DNA from 4 places in the Effusibacillus pohliae DSM 22757 genome. Region 1 is predicted to be linked to each of the others. Evidence: riboswitches for the same ligand, from Rfam matches in the RefSeq annotation. Region 1 holds a riboswitch; each other region holds the start of a gene.
What was found. Region 1 has a riboswitch for cyclic di-AMP ahead of C230_RS0116580 (C40 family peptidase). Riboswitches for the same ligand answer to the same signal wherever they lie in the genome.
Positions count from the first base shown of each region.

Region 2: another riboswitch for cyclic di-AMP. It lies ahead of C230_RS0111765 (APC family permease); the one in region 1 lies ahead of C230_RS0116580 (C40 family peptidase).
Region 3: another riboswitch for cyclic di-AMP. It lies ahead of C230_RS0108715 (NlpC/P60 family protein); the one in region 1 lies ahead of C230_RS0116580 (C40 family peptidase).
Region 4: another riboswitch for cyclic di-AMP. It lies ahead of C230_RS0104165 (TrkH family potassium uptake protein); the one in region 1 lies ahead of C230_RS0116580 (C40 family peptidase).

Region 1 covers NZ_AQXL01000133.1:130,150-134,965, forward strand. Annotated here, with positions in the region: gene C230_RS21540 (gamma-glutamylcyclotransferase family protein) at 52-540, shown strand; gene C230_RS22715 (hypothetical protein) at 641-781, shown strand; gene C230_RS0116575 (YheC/YheD family protein) at 949-1,728, shown strand; cyclic di-AMP (ydaO/yuaA leader) riboswitch at 1,930-2,057, shown strand; gene C230_RS0116580 (C40 family peptidase) at 2,061-2,600, shown strand; gene C230_RS20830 (sugar-binding protein) at 3,054-3,923, shown strand; gene C230_RS0116590 (sensor histidine kinase) at 3,904-4,816, shown strand, end outside.
Region 2 covers NZ_AQXL01000125.1:33,570-38,385, forward strand. Annotated here, with positions in the region: gene C230_RS20260 (LCP family protein) at 1-267, shown strand, start outside; gene C230_RS21420 (hypothetical protein) at 334-945, shown strand; gene C230_RS0111765 (APC family permease) at 1,065-2,969, opposite strand; cyclic di-AMP (ydaO/yuaA leader) riboswitch at 3,063-3,204, opposite strand; gene C230_RS0111770 (hypothetical protein) at 3,419-3,850, shown strand; gene rodA (rod shape-determining protein RodA) at 3,968-4,816, shown strand, end outside.
Region 3 covers NZ_AQXL01000118.1:253-5,068, reverse strand. Annotated here, with positions in the region: gene C230_RS0108730 (D-Ala-D-Ala carboxypeptidase VanY) at 61-891, opposite strand; gene C230_RS19900 (sensor histidine kinase) at 1,016-2,398, opposite strand; gene C230_RS0108720 (penicillin-binding transpeptidase domain-containing protein) at 2,404-2,772, opposite strand; cyclic di-AMP (ydaO/yuaA leader) riboswitch at 2,947-3,072, shown strand; gene C230_RS0108715 (NlpC/P60 family protein) at 3,081-3,860, shown strand.
Region 4 covers NZ_AQXL01000099.1:18,595-23,410, forward strand. Annotated here, with positions in the region: gene C230_RS0104155 (TrmH family RNA methyltransferase) at 1-554, opposite strand, end outside; gene C230_RS0104160 (potassium channel family protein) at 650-1,300, opposite strand; gene C230_RS0104165 (TrkH family potassium uptake protein) at 1,313-2,653, opposite strand; cyclic di-AMP (ydaO/yuaA leader) riboswitch at 2,785-2,919, opposite strand; gene thrS (threonine--tRNA ligase) at 3,110-4,816, opposite strand, start outside.

The sequences.
Region 1 (4,816 bases):
TGGACTCGCAGTGAATACCGCGATTTGATAGGGTGGAGATGAGGTCACAGCATGCACTACGTATTTGTCTATGGCACTTTGCGGTCGGGGCAGAAGTACCACTCTTTGGTGAAGAAATTTGTCGTCACCGTCAAACCGGCATTTGTGCAGGGCAGATTGTACCATTTACGGGAGGGGTACCCGGCATTGGTTTTGGCTCGCGACCTGCCCCGTGCGGAGGCGGACGGACCGCAGCCTGCCGGGGGAGACAACGGCCGGACTGTCCGGGTGGCGGTCGCCGTCACACGAGTTCGAGGCGATCTGTTGGGCTTTGCCGATTTGAAGCCGGTGCTGCCGATCCTCGATGAGCTGGAAGACTACTATGGTCCGGGCGATCCGCGGAATTTATATGAACGTGTGACGGTTTGGGCGGCAGCCGGCGGCGGGCGCCGGGTGAGGAGCCTGGTGTACGCGTTCCCTTCCGGCAAACTCGGCTGGTTGGAGCGACATGCAATCCCGATTCCGGGCGGCGATTGGGTGAAATGGAAAGCCGGGCGGTGACTTCCAGCGGCATATTTTGCGATTCCCCGTTGGCTGCCCGGTTCGCCGAAACCCGGGGCCGCGTACTATATCCGAAAAAGCATTCGGGAGGCGAACGCAGGTGCGCACAAAACGGCGGCGTTTGGCAGCGGACACCCCATTTTCTCCCTCTTATTACATCGTGCAAGGACGCCAAGGGGGGTCGGTCTGTTTGGTCACCGGCGGCATTCACGGCCGGGAAATCGCGGGGATTTCCGTATAAGGCAAACGAGAAGCCGCTCCATCCCCTGGCAGCCGGGCTGTTGGGATACCCCGCTGTCACGGTGGAAACTTCGATGAATCTGCTGCTGGCCGATCGCGTCCGCTATCAGATGCGCATCGTTCGCTATTTTTTGCGCGAAATCGGCTTGGTGTGAGGGGTGATCCAATTTGAACAAACCGGACAGACGACCGGAAATGGGAAAATGGGGACTCTGGAAATTTTTTTCTTCCGTTCGCTCGATCCGCCCCTTTTTGCCGCCGACGACCTTGTTGACCCGCTCATCGCTCGCCGCCTATTTGGCGAATTACAAGGCGGTCTATATCAAACCGACCGGCGGTTGCCAGGGGCGGGGAGTGATCCGGGCTTGGAAAACGGACAGCGGCTATTCGTTCGTGCGGGAGCGGGGTGCGCCGGTCGCCTGCCCGTCGATCGATGATTTGTACCGAAAAATCAAGCCCGGCGGCCGCAGCTATATCGTGCAAAAAGCGATTCGGCTGGCGGAAGTCGCGGGCCGCCCGTTTGACATCCGGCTGATGATGATGCGGGGACCGGACGGCAAATGGCAGTATGTCGGAATGGTCGCGAAAGTGGCCGGACCTGGCAGCGTTATCACCAACCTGGGACGCGGCAAAGGATACGTGACGGAAGTGGAAACCGCCTTGCGCCGTTCGCTCGGCCTAAGACCGCAGGCCATCGAGGCGGTCAAGCAGCAAATGATTCGGTTGGGGTACGACACCTGCCGCCGGTTCGACGATTACAAACGGTACTGGCAAATCGGACTCGACCTGGCGGTGGACAAACGGGGCAACGTCTGGATGATCGAGGAAAATACTGGTCCCGCCCATTTTCTGTTTGCCAAATTGCGGGACAAATCGACCTATCGGAAAATCAGGCAGTTTGCCAAGGCCCACTGGGCCCGTGGCCGACGGAGGGTAGCCGCCTCATAGATTTCGTTTTCCTTGGTAAGCGCAAAGACCGAGTTGATCGGTCTTTTATTTTTGGAGAGAGAACCCTTGGAATCAGCAAGGCATTCCGTTGCTTTTGCGGATTCAGGGGTTATTTTTTGACTGCAAACGCTGGCCACAACAGGCCAACCGTGCCAGAAATTACAGGCTGACAAGCCCAGGCGTCCCATGTTACCCTTATCACGAAAAAAGAAGCCGAAGCTCAAAACGAGCGCGGGGGATCCACTTTTGGGGTGAAACTGCTGTTGCAGTCGGGGAATCCCTTTTTCCGAACCCGTCAGCTAACCTCGCAGGCTTGAAAGGGAGTGGTGTGCATGTTGAAACGCAAAGTGTTGTCGCTTGTGGCGGCCGGGGTTGTGGCTGTCTCGCTGGCCGGTCCCGTATCTGCGGAAACAGGGTATCGTTCGGCGAATCTGCCGCCTGGAGTCAGTTACGACCAGAATGTAATACCGGTAGCCCCGCTGGATGCGGATTATCAAACCAAGTTTGATGCGGTGCTGAAAGTGGCCGAAAGCAAGCTGGGCACCCCGTACCGTTGGGGACATAATGAAGACCGGGGCCAGTTTGGATTCGATTGTTCCAATTTTACCGCTTATGTGTACCACCACGCATTGGGATACAAGATGAGCGGGTCTTCGCAGGTTCAATACCGTTCGGTCGGCACGCCGGTGCCCAAGTCGGAGATGCGTCCGGGCGATCTGGTCGTGTTTGACCAGGGCCACCATGTCGGAATCTATATCGGCAACGGCCGCATGATCCAGGAGGGCGGCGGTTTGGGCAAAGTCGGCTATCTGCCTCTGAAACCCGGTTCCTACTGGTACAAGCACATAACGGTTGTGAAACGGATGTTTTAAGTGGAACTCCCCGGTGACGGCCGGGGAGTTTTGCTATGCACCCAGAGGGCATATAGGGCGACTTGCCAATTCATTGCCATAGCGCCACTGATACTCTTTGAGTGCAAGTCACGTCACGACGGCACAGCCGTCGGATCGTGCTATGCAAGAGCGGCAGGAGATCGGCGGTCCATGCGGAATTATATCTATACCAATCTGAAAATTTGCAATTGGCAGCCTGCCCGGTGTGACTGGTTGCATCCAACGGGAGCTGGTTGCGTGCCGGTCGTGAAGCCGCCGGATCGTGCATGCGCCGCATAGCGTCGGCCAGCGCTCGATAAAAAGTAGGAGGGGTAGCATCTGAAGCAAAAGGTCCTGATTGCGACACTCACCGGATTGTTGCTTCTCTCGCTTCTGCAGACCGTGTATTATACCGGCAAAATCTGGTCTGTGCAAGACACCGAAGAAAGCAAAATGTACGAAAAACCGCGCTATCACTTCATCCTGATTTCGCAGGAAATCAACAACCCGTATTGGAAATTGGTGTTAAAAGGGGCGGAGGATGCAGCCCGCAACAACAATGTGGCGATCGAATTTCGCGGTCCCGTGGAAAGCAACTTGGAACAGCATATCCAGTTGATCGAGATGGCGATCGCCAGTCGGGTCGATGGCATTTTGACACAAGGGTTGGAGGAAGCCAAGTTTCAGCCGGTCATTGACAAGGCGATCGCGCGCGGGATTCCGGTGATCACCGTCGACACCGACGCCCGCACTTCGAAACGGCTTACCTATATAGGAACAAACAATTACCAGGCAGGGTACCAGGCGGGCAAACATATGGCGGAAGCGCTGCACGGACAGGCAAAAATCGGCATTATCACCGGCAGCTTTGAAGCGTCCAATATGATCGAACGGCTGCAAGGTTTTCAGGATGCGATCCGTGATGAGCCCGGCATGCAGATCGTGGCAATTGAATCATCGAACATCAGTCGGATCCGGGCGATGGAAAAGACCGCCACCCTGCTCAACCATCATCCGGAAATCAACGCCCTGTTCGGGGCGAGCGCTCTTGACGGGATGGCGATGGCGCAGGTTGCCTTCAACCGGGGCAGACATGATTTGTATATCCTGGCATTTGACGGATTGCCGGAGACGATCGACTGGATGAAAAAAGGAGTGATTGCCGCAACGGTCGTCCAGGAACCGTACCAGATGGGTTACCACAGTGTGGAGCAATTGATCGACGCAATTCAGGGAAAGCGGTTGCAGCCGTCCTATTATACAGACATTCACATTTTGACAGCCGACCAATTGAATCGTCGCGGTGTCGGGGCAAAGGAGTGAAGGAACGATCCGCATTCACATCAAGCTTTTGTTGTTTTCCGCAAGCGTCATCCTGCTGTTTGCCGGTGTATCCGTCTTGATTCTTTGGAACAAGGAAACGGCGCTTCACCGGTACGACCAGATTGTCCGCCGGCTGTTGCTTTTGAACGAAATCTCCTGGCAAACCAACCAGATGATGACGCTCGTCACCAACTATATGAACGCTCCGTCTGCGGACACGGAAGCCCAGTTCACGCATGCGTATCAGCAGTTGCAGCAAAAGCGTTCCGAACTGGCTTCGCTCGAAAATCAGACCAACTTTCTGACCGTCCGCAACTATGAAAATCTAATCAACAGCTTTCTCGAGCAAGCGGATTTGTTCTTGCGGGATTACAAGCGAAACGAAATTGAGCGATATACGTCAGACTACGAGGAAATGGCAATGATCGCCCGATTTGTCAAAGAGACAACGCTTGATCTGATCGACAACACGTTGACCGGCTACCAGATCCTGTACGAACAATTGAAATCGAAAGAGGAAGACTACCGCCGGTTGATTGTCAGTCTGCTGCTCGCCTCGATTTTGCTGATGGCGTTGGTGATGCTCCTGTTCGCACAGAGCATCACGCGGCCGATCCGTCAGTTGGAGCATGCCGCCCGGCTGATCGGTCAAGGTGATTTTTCCGGCGAGGATGTGCAGGTGACCTCGAAAGACGAAATGCAGGTCCTGGCGCATGCGTTCAACGTGATGAAGCGCAATTTGCGGCAGCACGTGCAGGCGATCCAGGAGCGGGCGGAAATGGAACGGCTACTGCAGGAAGCGGAGCTGAAAAGCTTGCAAAGCCAGATCAACCCGCATTTTTTGTTCAACACGCTGAACACCATATCCAAACTCGCCTATCTGGAAGAGGCGG
Region 2 (4,816 bases), on a different contig from region 1:
GAAACGAACATGACTGCCAGTGATATGCTGAAGATCGGAAAACTCCTTTATAGCGCGGATGGATCTGACATTGAGACGGGACAGGTGCCACGGATGGAGGATTTGGTAGAACGATATTTGCCGGATGGGGGAGATGTTTTGATTCCGCACGTTCTTCCGACGCGGCAATATGTCCATCAAGCGATTGGGATGAACGATCAAGTGTTTTCTACGTCGGAGGAAGAGCGTTATTGGAACAGATACAAAAATGGATCTTCTAGCAAATGATGGGAAATGGATCGTGATTATAGATACTGAACTTCATTACTATTTTCGAGAGAAGGTGTAAATGATATGTTTACACTCATCAAGCGGCATTGGCTGACTGCCATCGCATGCCTCTTAGGTACAGCCGTTGTTGCCGGTATTTGGTATTGGGCTTGGTGGGCGGGGTCTCGTCCGCCGGTCAATTATGTGGCTCCGCATTTTACAGTGGTCAACAAAGATGGCCAATCCACCGATTTTTTCAAGCTATCCGGTAAGGTACGGGTGGTGTATTTCTTTAAATCCGACCCCTCATCGATTGAAGATATGATCAATTTGCAGGAAAAACTCAAGGAAAAAGAGCTTTTTGGAAACGCTGCCTTATTGATTCCTGTTCCGCTAAATGAAGATATAACTCCCGCTTTAGTAAGCGAGTATGGTTTCAAAGCGGATCTTAGTGGGTGGTGGTTCCTTTCCCCGAAAGAAAATCCGTATACAATTGCTTCTCGTTTCTTTCTGAAAGGGGTAAATCATTCAGATAAGATACTCACAACCGACCCGATTATCGTCGAAGTAGATCGGAATAATTGGGTTCGGAGAGTCATTAATGGCCATTTTGCAGGAAATGCCACCGATGTAGAAGAGGGCACTCATAGCAAAGAGAACCTAATGCGAGACATCGAAATCATGGCGCAGGAGTGAGTGGTTGTTCTTTCAAGAATTTCTTTCAGGATTCAAATAGAACGGCTGGGCCAGCAAGGGGTCCAGCCGTTGCATCAGAGAGGACGATGCGGGGAGCAGTTTGAACCGCGCAATTGGGTTCACCTTTGCAAATGGTATGGGACGGTTGTGATAATTACGTCTTTGTGTCTCAATAACCATGCCCGAAGCAGCAATGCGCTTTGGTTGTGCAATATAAAGTGCCACCATTTTCTCGGGATAAACTGCGGGATCAGGATATGAACATGATCCGGCCGTCCCTCATGTGTTTCTACACGTTGAATAAAGCGTGTGATTGGGTTCAGAAGTGACCGGTATTCACTTTTCAGCGTCACCAGGCGACATGGAGCTCCCCATTCCTCCCATTTTTTCTCCATTTTATCAATATCTTCATCGTTAAACCCCACATATAAGGCGATCACGTCTGTGTGTAAACTTTTGGCGAATGATATGGTGTTCAGCACGACTCGGTGGACGCCTGACACCAGCACGATCGTCACAACGTGGTGGGATCTCGGTTTCATCGTCTTATAATCGATTCTCAATTCATCGGCCACTTGCTCATAGTGCCGACGAATGGCGAGACATCCGAGAACGATCGCAGGCAGGACCACGATCACAATCCAGGCGCCATCCGTGAACTTTGTGGTAGCGACCACGATCGAAACGAGTGCCGTGGTTACCGCGCCAACCGCATTTACCGACATTTTCAGCTTCCAATACGGCCCTTTGATTCTTAGCCAGCGGCGTACAAGTCCGATTTGGGCGATCGTGAACGAAACGAATACGCCAATCGAATAAAGCGGAATCAGCAAGTTTGTTTCCGCTTGAAACGCCAATATCAAAAGAGAAGCCAGAGCCGCCAGAATGATCATTCCGTTTGAGTAACCCAGGCGATCCCCACGGATCGTCAGCGATCTGGGCAAAAAACCGTCACTGGCAACAAGGGCTGCCAGTTGTGGAAATCCCGTAAATGTGGAGTTGGCTGCCAAAATCAAAACAATAAATGTCAACCAGATGATGATTTGATAGATGGGACCGTGGCCAAAATAAACGCCTGCCAATTGGGACAGCATCGTATTTTGAGGATCCACCGAAATTCCCTTGACATACAACTGGTAGGCAAATCCCAACAGAGTTCCGCCGGTAATGAGTCCCAGCGCCACGTAAGCTTTTACCGCATTTTTTGCCGCCGGTTCTCGAAAAACGGGAACCGAGTTGGAAATCGTCTCAATTCCTGTCAAGGACGAGCAGGCTGCGCTAAACGCTTTTAATAAAAGAAGTGTGGTGAGTCCTTTTGGTATAGTACCAACCGACGGCGTCGAGGGTTGCACAAATCCTTTCTGCAGCTGATCGGTGAATCCCGTCAGGATCAGGAAAACCATGCTGATCATAAACAATAGAGTGGGCCAGGCAAATATGCTGGCTGACTCTGAGACCCCGCGCAAATTCACCAAAAGAATGATCAGCACACAGATCACCGACAGGGTGGTGGCGTGGGGAGCAACCACCGGATAAGCGGACGCAATGGCCTGTACTCCGGCAGATACGGAAACCGCTACGGTCAGGATGTAATCGACTAGCAGTGAACCTGATGCAACCAAGGGAATCCAAGACGTTTTAAAGTTGTCTCTGGCGATCATATAGGCGCCGCCACCGTTTGGGTACGCCAGGACACCCATAATGTAGGATACAATCAGTATGATCAGGAGTACCACGGTGGCGAAGGTGATAGGCAGAATCAGCCACTTGGCGGCGGGGCCTAACATGGCCACTTCTGTCATTCCGGCTTCCGGCCCATATGCGACGGATGAATAGAGGTCGGCGGCCAGTACAAGCAAAGCCACAAACCAATACAGTTTGTTATGTTTGGCATGCAGTTCACTTGTGCGCATGGGCCGGCCGATGAAGATCCGTTTCAGGCTGTTGAAGTTGGCAAGCGCAAAAATGATGGCCAAAACAGCACTCAGGACAAGCAGGGGGTGAGTCCAATGAGGATTGAACATCTAAACGTTCTCCTTTCCCAATGTTACGGGTACCAAGTAGTTTGCCAATCATTTGCCTGGAAAATGCAACAAACGGCCGGAAAGGCCGTTGTAGCCTCCTCTGCTTTCGCCTACGGAGTTAGCTGACGGGTTCAGGTGGCAGAAGAGTTGTCACCTTACCAATGATGATCATTGGATTCACCCCAAAAGAATTGGGTCCTCCGCTCTGTCGAAACAGATTCGGCATTATCCGGTTAATGAGCATTATTATAAAACAGTGTTAAAAATGCACAATGGCCGGTCGATGGGGGGAGCGGCATTTTTGGTTCGATTTGTTCCGAATCTAACGAAAAATAATGTGTTTTCGTTGCCAAGCATCCATTTTCTTTAGTTTCAAGTGCCGAGTCAGTGCGGAAAATGGGGAGAGAGTGGTATATTTAGAAATAGAATGGATGAATAGGAGGAACCGTATGTCTGATCATCATCCGATCTTTGGCCACACCATCACAAACCAGCGGCTGGGCCACCATCAACACCCCCTAGCCCTCCACGGTCCCATTGTTCATATCAAATCAGTTATTAAGACAGTCGAAGAAGATGTGCGGGTGCAAGGGGTTGCCCATCACCACCTGCTAATTCATCAGACAGCGGTGTTTGACGTTCGGGGCGGGGATCCGTCAATCGTTAAGGACGAAATTTTTTGTTCAATCCGTTATGGAGATTCATGGGGGTTGAATGGGCCAATTCCAGATCTTCAGGCAGGTCAGGTGATTGAGTTGCAAGGAGAATACATTGACAAAAATCATGCCTATCCATCGGTTGGCAATCCCGGTGATCCGGTGTTGCATTTCACACATCATCCGGTTGGATTTGTGATTTATCAGGGAGTCCGTTACGAATGATTGCCCATGAGCGGCTGTCGGCCGGTACAGACGATTGTTTTTGCGTTTTCCACAATTATTCCGTATTTGTTTGATATATTATGTAGATGCGGAACTTGAAGGACAGGTGGCATTGAAATGGTAAGCAGAGAGTGGCTGAAACGGCATATCAAAGACTTCGATTTTCTGATGCTGCTCGTGTTGCTCGCGATTTCGGCGATCAGCACGGTCGCCGTCTATTCGACCACGGTCCACCGTCCCGGAATGGAAGATTGGTACGTCAAAGAAGTCGCCTGGCAGATCGTTTCCTATATCGGCACGCTGTTTTTTGCGATACTCGATTATGAGATGTTTCGAAACCGCGTGGCCTGGATCGGATATGGGATCAGTCTGTTTTTGCTGGTTATCGTATTCGCGTTTCCCGCTGTCAAAGGCGCCCACAGCTGGATTTTGCTGCCCGGTTTTCAGTTTCAGCCGTCCGAGTTTGCGAAAATCTTTGTGATACTGACGATCGCCGATTATATGGCGAAAATCAGACAGCAGCAAACCGCTTTTGGCTGGAAACAGTTCGGAACCGTCTTGCTGATTGCGGGAGTACCGCTTGTTTTGATAGTAAAACAGCCTGCGCTGGGGCAGGCGCTCGTGCTGATCGGAATCTTGTTCAGCATGACCGTTCTGTTTGTCAGCAGGCGGCAACTGATCCTGTTGGCGATTGCCGGCGGGCTGTTGGGCACAGCGGTTATTCTCGGTACAGCCGTGTTTCCCGATCAGACGTTAAAGCTGATTCACAATCTTCCGCTGGCAGAGCATCAGAAGGAACGAATCGTCACGTTCCTCGATCCGGAAGCGGATCCGACGGGGATCGGGTACCAGGTGATGCAAGCGAAAATCGCTGTCGGAGCCGGCCAGTTGTTCGGAAAAGGACTGTTGCACGGGTCACAGACGGAAGGCGCTTGGGTGCCGGAGCAGTGGACCGACTTTATTTTC
Region 3 (4,816 bases), on a different contig from region 1:
GTTTATTTTTTTCCAGAAAGAGTAACCATGTGACTCCATCTCGTTATTATTCAGACGCAATTATTCAGACGCAGGAACGGCATTTCGCAGATATTCTTCCAGCGTGAATCCTTTTTCGGCAATTTCTTTGGCCATCTTCGTGCCTACATAGCGAATGTGCCATGGTTCGTAGTTATATCCGGTAACGGATTCTTTGCCTTTCGGGTACCGGATGATAAATCCATATTCGGCCGCATGCTGGGCCAACCATTTCGCCTCCGGCGTATCAGCAAAGCAATCCTCGGCTGCACATTTTCCGGTACTGCCGGAAACATCGACAGCAAGCCCTGTCTGATGTTCGCTGTGACCTGGCTCCGCACTGTATTTTCGAGCCGCTTCTTCCCCTTGTGTTTTTATATAGTAGGCAAACAACGTTTTTTGCGTATCATAGGAACGATAAGCGGATACGACCGCAAGATAAATGCCGTCCTTCCCGGCTCCGGCGATCAGCCTTTCCAGTGCTTGGGCCGCTTCCTTTCGCATTAAGCGCCGTTCATCTTTCTCCCTGAAAATAAACGGAACCGCCGGTTCGACCAGATCCGATGGCTTATAGTTGGCCGGGAGCATATTCTTTTTATTGACAAGTACGGCGATATCATCCGGTTTCGCGGCGACTTGGACCTCGTCATTTTTGGGCACAATAGTGTCTGAGCTTCCCGCAGCTTCCGGATTCGCAGGCGACCACGGATTTGCATGAGAAGCTGTATCTGCATCCGGGGACGGAGCAGACGGTGTGAAAACGCCGGGGAATATGGCCTTCTGGCCGGTTTTCAGGCCATTGCATCCGGTCGCCAGAGTTATGACTCCCACAAGCAGCAAACGGGTAAAAGAGATCAATCGAATTTTTCGCATAGTACCTTCCTATCCATCACGTGTTGTGTGATTTACCGCCGCATTCTCCAGTCTGTCCTATTATAGCGAATGCAGTCCCCCAACAGAATAAGCCCTGATGTGGAAAATATAAGATTCGCGTTCTTTAATCCATCCATTTTGGATCTTTCAGAGGCAACCGGATCCGGAAGGCGGTCCCTTTGCCGGGCTGGCTTTCCACCTCAATCGTTCCATGATGGGCCTCTACATGCTTTTTGACGATGGCCAGTCCGATTCCCGCTCCGCCGGTTGCGCGGTTTCGCGATTTGTCCGCCCGGTAAAACCGTTCAAAAATAAACGGCAGATCCTCTTCCCTGATCCCAATACCTGTATCCTGGACGGTGACCAAAACCTCTTTGGGCGAACTCCGTGCCGCGCTGATGCAAACCGTACCGCCCGGGTCGGTATATTTCAACGCATTATCCAGCAGGTTCAGCAGGATATGTTTCCACCTGTCTTTATCCAGTGGAACTGCAAACGACCCCTCCGCCCGAAATTCCAGACGTACCCCTTTGGCAGCATAGTTAGGGGAAACCAGATCGATAATCGAACGCGTAACCTCTGCCAGGTCGAGGAATTCGAGCTCCAGTTGCATGCTGTCGCTTTCTGCCCGCGTGAGGGATTCCAAGCTGGAAACCAAAGAAATCAGGCGCTCCACCTCTTCGAGGCAAGCTTCGAACCGAGACTTCGTAGGTTTCCAGATGCCGTCGATCAATGCTTCCAAATGGCTCTTCAAAGTTGCCAGAGGTGTACGCAATTCATGCGCCACATCGGCCGTCAAAGTGCGGCGAAGCTTGTCCTGTTTCTGCAATTCATCTGCCAAATGGTTGAGCGACTGGGCCAGTTGGGTCAACTCATTGTTCCCGGGCGGATTTTCAATGCGAACACTGAGGTTGCCCTTCCGCATCTGCCATGCCAAATGGATCATCTCCGTCAGCGGGCGCGTGATGCGGCGGGACAGATACCAGCTCACCACAAGCGACAGCACCAGGACAGGGAAAATGGCGCCGATCGCGCCCTGTGTCATCGCCCGGCGATAGTGCCAGTCCAGTTGACTGTACGATTGCGGGTCGTGATAAAAAATTTCGGCATAACCGACGGTGGTACCACGGGATTGAACCGGCACCAGCTCGTAACCGTTTGTTGCTTCAGGCGCTTGCCGCACCGAAAGGTCCTGGCTGCCGGTTGCGAAGGCGTCACTTTCCCAGATCACGCTCCTGTGAGCATCCAGCAGATGGATATGAACGCCTTCCAGTTCGCTGAGCTGAGCGACTTCGATGCCCGTTGTCTTGCCCCAACCGCCGTTTCGTTCATAGGCCTGCCCCAGGACATGGGCAATCCGTTGATTGCGAAGTTGCCGGTTCTGTTCCACGTACTGCACAAAATGATAACGGTCCGCAGCATTCAAAATCCAGCAGGTGAGCAATGCAACAGCGAATGCAAGGGCTGTCAATGTCCACGCCATTTTTGATTGAAGCGATCGTTTCACACAGGTCACTCTCCTTGCAGCTCACCGCTGGCGGCAAACGAACGGCGGCCGCCAGCCCCTGGCTTTTGCAGCACGCCGCCGGTTTGTACGCAGCTGAATCGGTTCATTTCCCGTCCGTTTTTTTTTTGCGGCTCCTGAAAACATATGTCGAACATTTTCTCGGCGATCAGCCCCCAATACTGGGACGAGCTACCCCGCGTAACCTGCCACATGCCTTCCCGCACATTCTGCAACTGTTGCAGGCTGAACGAAACGGTATACAATACCTGGGGTTCCGTTTTTTGAATCACCTGTTTGTCCGGCGAAACAATCTGTTTCACCACAAACGGCTTCATTCGCTTGCCGCCGTTTGCAATCGTGCTGACATACTGCACCCCTGTCAACGGTTCCCAACATCCGTATCTTCCTCTATGATACTTTCCATTATAACGAACAATTATGGAAAAAATGTGACGAAGCTGTTTCGAAATCACAGATCGAGCCTGCCAATTATTGTGTCTGGAATTTCACACAGATCTCCTAGTACCATTACAGTACGCTCATGTTTAAAAAAAGCGTAGCCGAAGCTCTTCGGAGCGCGGGGGATCCAGTTTTGGGGTGAAACCACGAGTGGTCGGGTAAATCCCTTTATCCGAACCCGTCAGCTAACCTCGCAGGCTGCAAAGGGAGGATGATGATTCAAATGAAACAAGGCCGCATTTTTTTGCTCGCCGCCGTTATCCTGGGCGGTTTTGGTACGGTTCTGACGAACCCTGCATCTGCAACGACTTCCGATGTTTTAACCAGAAGCGAAGCGATTGCAAAGTACAAAAAATATTATGCCGACTATCAAAAAGACGAGCTTGTGAAGGTTCAACAGTATCGGGACGCTTATCGGAACATACGGGGAAGCGTGGCGGATCAGGTCATTGAGCGGGCGATCTGGTACATGGACAACGGGTATATGGTGTACGGTCACGGCTATAACTCCTATCAGACAAAAGGATTGATAGACTGTTCCGAGTTCACCAAGCTGGTCTATGGAGACTTTGGCTTTAACATAACCGATGTCGCACGCAATTATGGCTCCGTTGGCACCCGCATTACGGGTGTTTATCCGAAAAAAGTAAACGGGAAATGGAAACTTGAAGGCACCGAAAATCTTCTCCCGGGGGATATTTTGACTTGGTGGGGTAGAGATTCGAACGGAAAAAAATATATTCGGCACGTAGCGATTTATATGGGAATGATCAATGGGCAACCAGCAGTCATCGGCACAAGATCGGACAGGAATCCGACAGCGATTGGGATTGTCAACGATTTCCGTTATTGGTGGGGCAGCAATTTCTTTACGGCGCAGCGGATATTACCGGAAGGATCCTGGACACCGGGCAAAACCATACCGGGTCATGAGGCAAAACCTCCTGTTATCCCGAATACCTATGTCCTCCCCCCACAGCGGCCGGTTGTAAAGCCGCAATAAATCCGTCCGGAAATCAATCTGCCGATCTCATAAACAAGTGATATAGGGGGCAGCTGCTCCCTATATCACTTTGATGAGTCCTTTCATGCTATTTTCCCGATGCCCCGGAATTGTACATACGATCTGATGCATACCTTCCCTCTGAGGAACAAATGTGATGCTTTCTTCTTATCCGGGCCCAGAATGCAAATGAATCATACTGCTGGCCGCTTGCCGAGAAGAGCCGTGACCTTCATGCCCTTTCTGTTGTTTGATTATAGCAGAGTCCAAACCTATAATTTCCAAATCATAGAAGGGCACGTCCATTTATTCCGGAATCCTCCGCCTGCATGATCTGTCCCTTTCCATGCCGCAAACGGCAGATGCTCTCCTTTATCTCGTTGCGCCCGACAAGCGGGAAAAGGAAATCAAAGCACAATTGTTACGCCCTTCTTTTCGGCAGACTGAAACGCTGAACATCGCGTACATCCTGTTTTTTGACCTGCGTTGTGATTATGACGCCATGTGCAAAATTGGAATAGATGCAACCTGACTGACTATGCCTAATACGATCCCGCTTCAGCCCCTCCAGAGACCAATTTGCTCCACTGAGTTCCTCGGTCGGTTGGCAGATACACGTCTTTTTTCATTGTCAACATCTGAATTTTTTCTGCACCGAAAACTTGTCCGTCGCTCCCCGGCATGCCTTTCATGTTCTCCGCCTCAACCACCAGAAAGAGATCACTGGCGTACCCCTTCACGCGAACGACCCGAAAACCAGTCCGTTGAATCAGTTCGAAAGTGTTTCTGTTCAAATGGCATCCGGCACAGAGACGCTTCCACACAGGCGTCAACCAATCCTGCAAGCGGCCGAGCATGGGGCGGTTCAACCGTACGTGTTCGAAAAAAAGGACTTTTCCATTCGGTTTGCTGACTGTATACGGTAACTTAAAAATACGCCACACCGCTCATTGAAA
Region 4 (4,816 bases), on a different contig from region 1:
ATCGGCAGCAATTCTGGCAAGGAAACTTCTACAATCGGCAAATGAAACAGCGATCCCATCGTCGCCCGAACCACTTTCGGGTTATAGAGGTCCACGCTGCCCGTTCCGACAAACACCGCCGTCGCCCCGACCGCATCCGCCGAGCGAATCATCGTGCCGAGATTTCCCGGATCCTGAACCGCATCCGCCACCAGATACAACGGATTCTGCCTGGCGGCGAGCAAGCCTTGCCAGTCATGCTGATACTGCTGGCCGATCGCGATCACGCCTTGCGGCGTCCTGGTATCTGCCACATGCTCAATCACCGCCTGGTTGACCTGGATCAGTTCCGCGCCGAGCGAAAGGGACCCGTTGAGAATCCGGTCGACCCGTCCGGTCGGCAGCAGCTCCTCGAGAATCAGCACCGTTTCCAGCGGCGCCCCCGATTCCACCGCGTCCTCGACAAGCCGAATGCCTTCGATCAAAAATCGGCCGGTCTGATCCCTGAACTTTTTCTGCTTTAAAGCCGCCCATTCTTTAACACGACTGTTACGTGAAGATGTAATCCGTTCCACCTGCAATCCCCTTTCTTTCACAAGACAACATTTGGCCTGCGTCCGACCGAACCGAGTTCTGCCACGACTGCCGGCCCAATCGGAGGCAGGCGCAGCTACGCCTGTTCCTCAAGTTCCTGCAAATCTTCGTTTTTGCCGACTACGACCAGCACATCCCCTTGTTTGATCCTATCCTGCGCCATCGGCGAAATGTTGATCTGATCGCCCGATTTGATCGCCATCACGGTGCAGCCAAACTTCCGCCGGATATCCGACTCGGCGAGCGTCTTGCCGACCATCTTTTCGTTGGCCACAATCTCGACCATGCTGTATTCCGGCGACAGTTCGATATAATCCAGGATGTTTGGCGAAATCAGGTTATGCGCAACGCGGACTCCCATGTCCCGCTCCGGGTAAACCACCCGATCGGCGCCGATTTTTTCCAACACCTTGCCGTGCAGCTCGCTTTGCGCTTTCACCACGATTTTTTTAACGCCCAACTCTTTCAGAATCAATGTGGTCATGATCGAAGCCTGGATATCGGCGCCAATCGCCACCACCACCACGTCAAAATTCCGAATTCCCAATGCTTTCAGGGCGTTCTCGTCGGTTGAGTCAGCTGTGACCGCATGCGTCACAAAATCCACCGCATCCTGGATACGGTCTTTATTCGTGTCGATGCCGAGCACTTCATATCCCATCTCATACAGCGTTTTCGCCACGCTCGTTCCAAAGCGGCCCATCCCAATCACCGCATACTGCTTCATGAAAGAAACCTCCTAGCCCACGAACAATTTTTCTTCCGGGTATTTGATCAATGCTTTGTCCTGTGCGCGGGCGGCCAAGGCCAGCGCCAGGGTGAGCGGTCCGACCCGGCCGGCAAACATCATCAAAATCAGAATCGCTCTGCCGGCATGAGACAATTCGGGCGTCAAATTGGTCGACAAACCGACCGTGCCAAACGCGGACGTTGCTTCAAACAAAAGCCGGATGAATTCTTTCTGCTCCGTGATCGTCAAGGTAAAAGTGACAGCCAGCAACATGATGGCGGAAACAACGGCTATCGCAAACGATTTGTAAATGGTTTTCAGATCGATGCTTTTGCGGAACGCAGACGTGGTGTCCTTGCCGGTGATGACGCTATACACGTGCAGCAAAATCACGATCGTCGTAACCGTTTTGATACCGCCCCCCGTCGACCCCGGTGAAGCACCGATAAACATTAACAAAATCGTCCACAATTTCGAAGCATCCGTGATCGAACCATAATCGATCGTCGCATACCCGGCCGTTCTGGCGGTGGTGGATGCGAACAGCGAGGCGAGAATTTTGCCGTCCCAACCGAGCGACCCGAGCGTCTTCGGATTGTGCATCTCCAACAAGAAGTAGCCGATTGCACCGATCAGCAGCAATGCGCTTGTCATCGTCAGCACCAGTTTCGAGTGCAGCGACAAGCGCGCTGGTTTTGGCGCCTTCCACAGATCGACCAGCACTGTGAAGCCCAGCCCTCCCAGAATGATCAGGAGCATGATCACCAGGTTGACCGTCGGATCGTCCACGAAACCAGTCAAACTTTTAAAGTCGCCAAACAGGTCAAACCCCGCATTGCAAAAAGCGGAGACCGCGTGAAAGATTCCATAGTAAATCGCCTGACCGACCGGCATCTCCACCGAAAAGCGGACAGCGAGGATCGCAGCAAAAATCAGTTCGATCCCGACCGTGATCAAAACGATGTTGCGGGCCAGCCGGATCACGCCCTCCATCGAATTGACGTTGAGCGCTTCCTGGATGACCAACCTTTCTTTCAATCCAATCCGTCTGCCGGTGTAAATAATGATAAAGGTGGCGACCGTCATAAACCCAAGTCCGCCGACCTGGATCAAGGTCAGGATCACCAGCTGTCCGAACAAATTGAATTGGGTCAACGTATCGACCACCACCAGACCGGTCACGCATGTGGCGGAAGTGGCCGTAAACAAGGCGTCCAAAAAATTAAGACCGACTCCGCTGTTGGAAGCGATCGGCAGACTGAGCAGCGCACCCCCGACCAGAATCAGGGCTGCAAAGCCGACAGTCAGAATCCGCGCAGGGGTCAACCACTTCTCAAGTGATTGCTTCATCTGAGTCCTCCTCTTTCCACCCCAAACCGTACAACAGTAGAATGCCCAGTTTTGGAAAAACAAAAAAACGGCACATGCTTCCCCGTTCAACCCGAAAGGGAAAGTTGCACCGAAGAAAAAGAGCCAATTTTCCTCCCCCTTGCTTTGGCCGACGAAGTTAGCTGACGGGTAGGATGGCAAGGATCAACATCCCTCCTGCATGCGCAGGATGAACCCCAAACAATCGGGTCCTCCGTTCCCGCGACGGGATTAGGCCTTGATCTGGACTATTGAACTAAGCATACTCTTCCCGCCTGCAAGAAGCGAGTCCAGCAATTGTCTTTTTTTGCATGTGAAAGCTTGCTACATCCGTTATTTTCCTGCCATGACCGTTTTTCTCAGCCAAGCTCCGGTTTGCAACACCACACAAAAAAATCCGGGCAGCGCCCATTTGCCAAGCGCCGCCCGGTAAGCCGGTCACTTCCGGTCCTTAATCTCCCGCAAAATCGCTTCCGCCACTTCCTCAACCTTCTGCACGCCCTGGTCACCCGCCCCGCGTTTACGTACGGAGACAGTGCCGGATTCCGCTTCCTTCGCTCCCACCACCAGCATGTAGGGGATCTTCTGCATCTGGGCTTCGCGGATCTTGTAACCGATCTTTTCGTTCCGGTTGTCGAATTCGACGCGGATCCGCCTGCTTTTCAGGTATTCATAGACTTTTTGCCCGTATTCCTCAAACTGCGGTGAAATCGTCAGCACCTTCGCCTGCACGGGCGCCAGCCAGGTGGGGAACGCTCCCTCGTACACCTCGATGAGATAGGCGGTCATCCGTTCCATCGTACTCAAAATGCCGCGATGGATCACAACCGGACGGTGCATTTTACCGTCTTCGCCGACGTACTCGAGGTTGAATCGTTCCGGCAGCAGGAAGTCGATTTGCGCGGTGGACAGGGTTTCCTCCTTGCCGATCGCCGTTTTCACCTGCACATCCAACTTCGGCCCATAGAACGCCGCTTCCCCTTCCGCTTCCACATAGGGGAGACCCATTTCGTCCATCGCTTCCTTCAGCATCGACTGCGCCTTTTCCCACATTTCGTCGTCCTGGTAGTATTTTTCGGTGTTGTTCGGGTCGCGGTACGACAGGCGGAACCAGTAGTCCTCAATCCGGAAGTCCTTGTAGACCCGCTGGATCAGCTCCACCACCCGCTTGAACTCCGACTTAATCTGGTCGGGCCGGCAGAAAATATGGGCGTCGTTCAGCGTCATCGCCCGTACCCGCTGCAGGCCTGACAGCGTCCCGGACATCTCGTAGCGGTGCATGGTGCCCAGTTCCGCAATCCGCAGCGGGAGATCGCGGTAGCTCCGCAGCTCATTTTTGTACAGCATCATGTGATGCGGGCAGTTCATCGGGCGCAGAACCAGTTCTTCATTGTCCATTTTCATCGGCGGGTACATGTCTTCCTGGTAGTGGTCCCAGTGCCCGGAAATTTTGTACAGCTCCACACTCGCCAAGTGTGGGGTGTAGACATGTTCGTAGCCGAGGCTCTCCTCAAGATCGACGATGTACCGCTCGATCGTCCGCCGGATGCGGGAACCGTTGGGCAGCCACAGCGGCAGCCCCTGCCCGACCTCCTTGGACAGCGTAAACAGCTTCAGTTCCTTGCCGATCCGGCGATGGTCGCGGCGCTTCGCCTCTTCCAGCCGCTGCAGGTATTCTTCCAACTGCGACTGTTTCGGCCAAGCGGTGCCGTAGATTCGCTGCAGCATTTCGTTTTCCGCGTTACCGCGCCAGTAGGCGCCGGCGATCGAAAGCAGCTTGAACGATTTGATGCAGCCGGTCGACGGCAGGTGCGGGCCGGTGCACAGATCGGTGAACTCCCCTTGCGTATAAATGGAAATCACCGCATCTTCCGGCAGGTCGTTGATGATTTCGACCTTGAAACGATCGCCCCGCTCCTCGAACATTTTGAGCGCTTCTTCGCGGGCGATCTCCTGCCGGCGGATCGGCAGATCTTCCTTGACGATTTTCTGCATTTCCTGTTCGATTAGCGGTAGATCGTCAGGCGAGAACGAACGGCCGGAAAAATCGTAGTAAAACCCGTCTTCGATCACCGGACCGATCGCAAACTTCACTTCCGGCCACAGACGGGCCACCGCCTGTGCCAGCAAATGCGCGGTCGAATG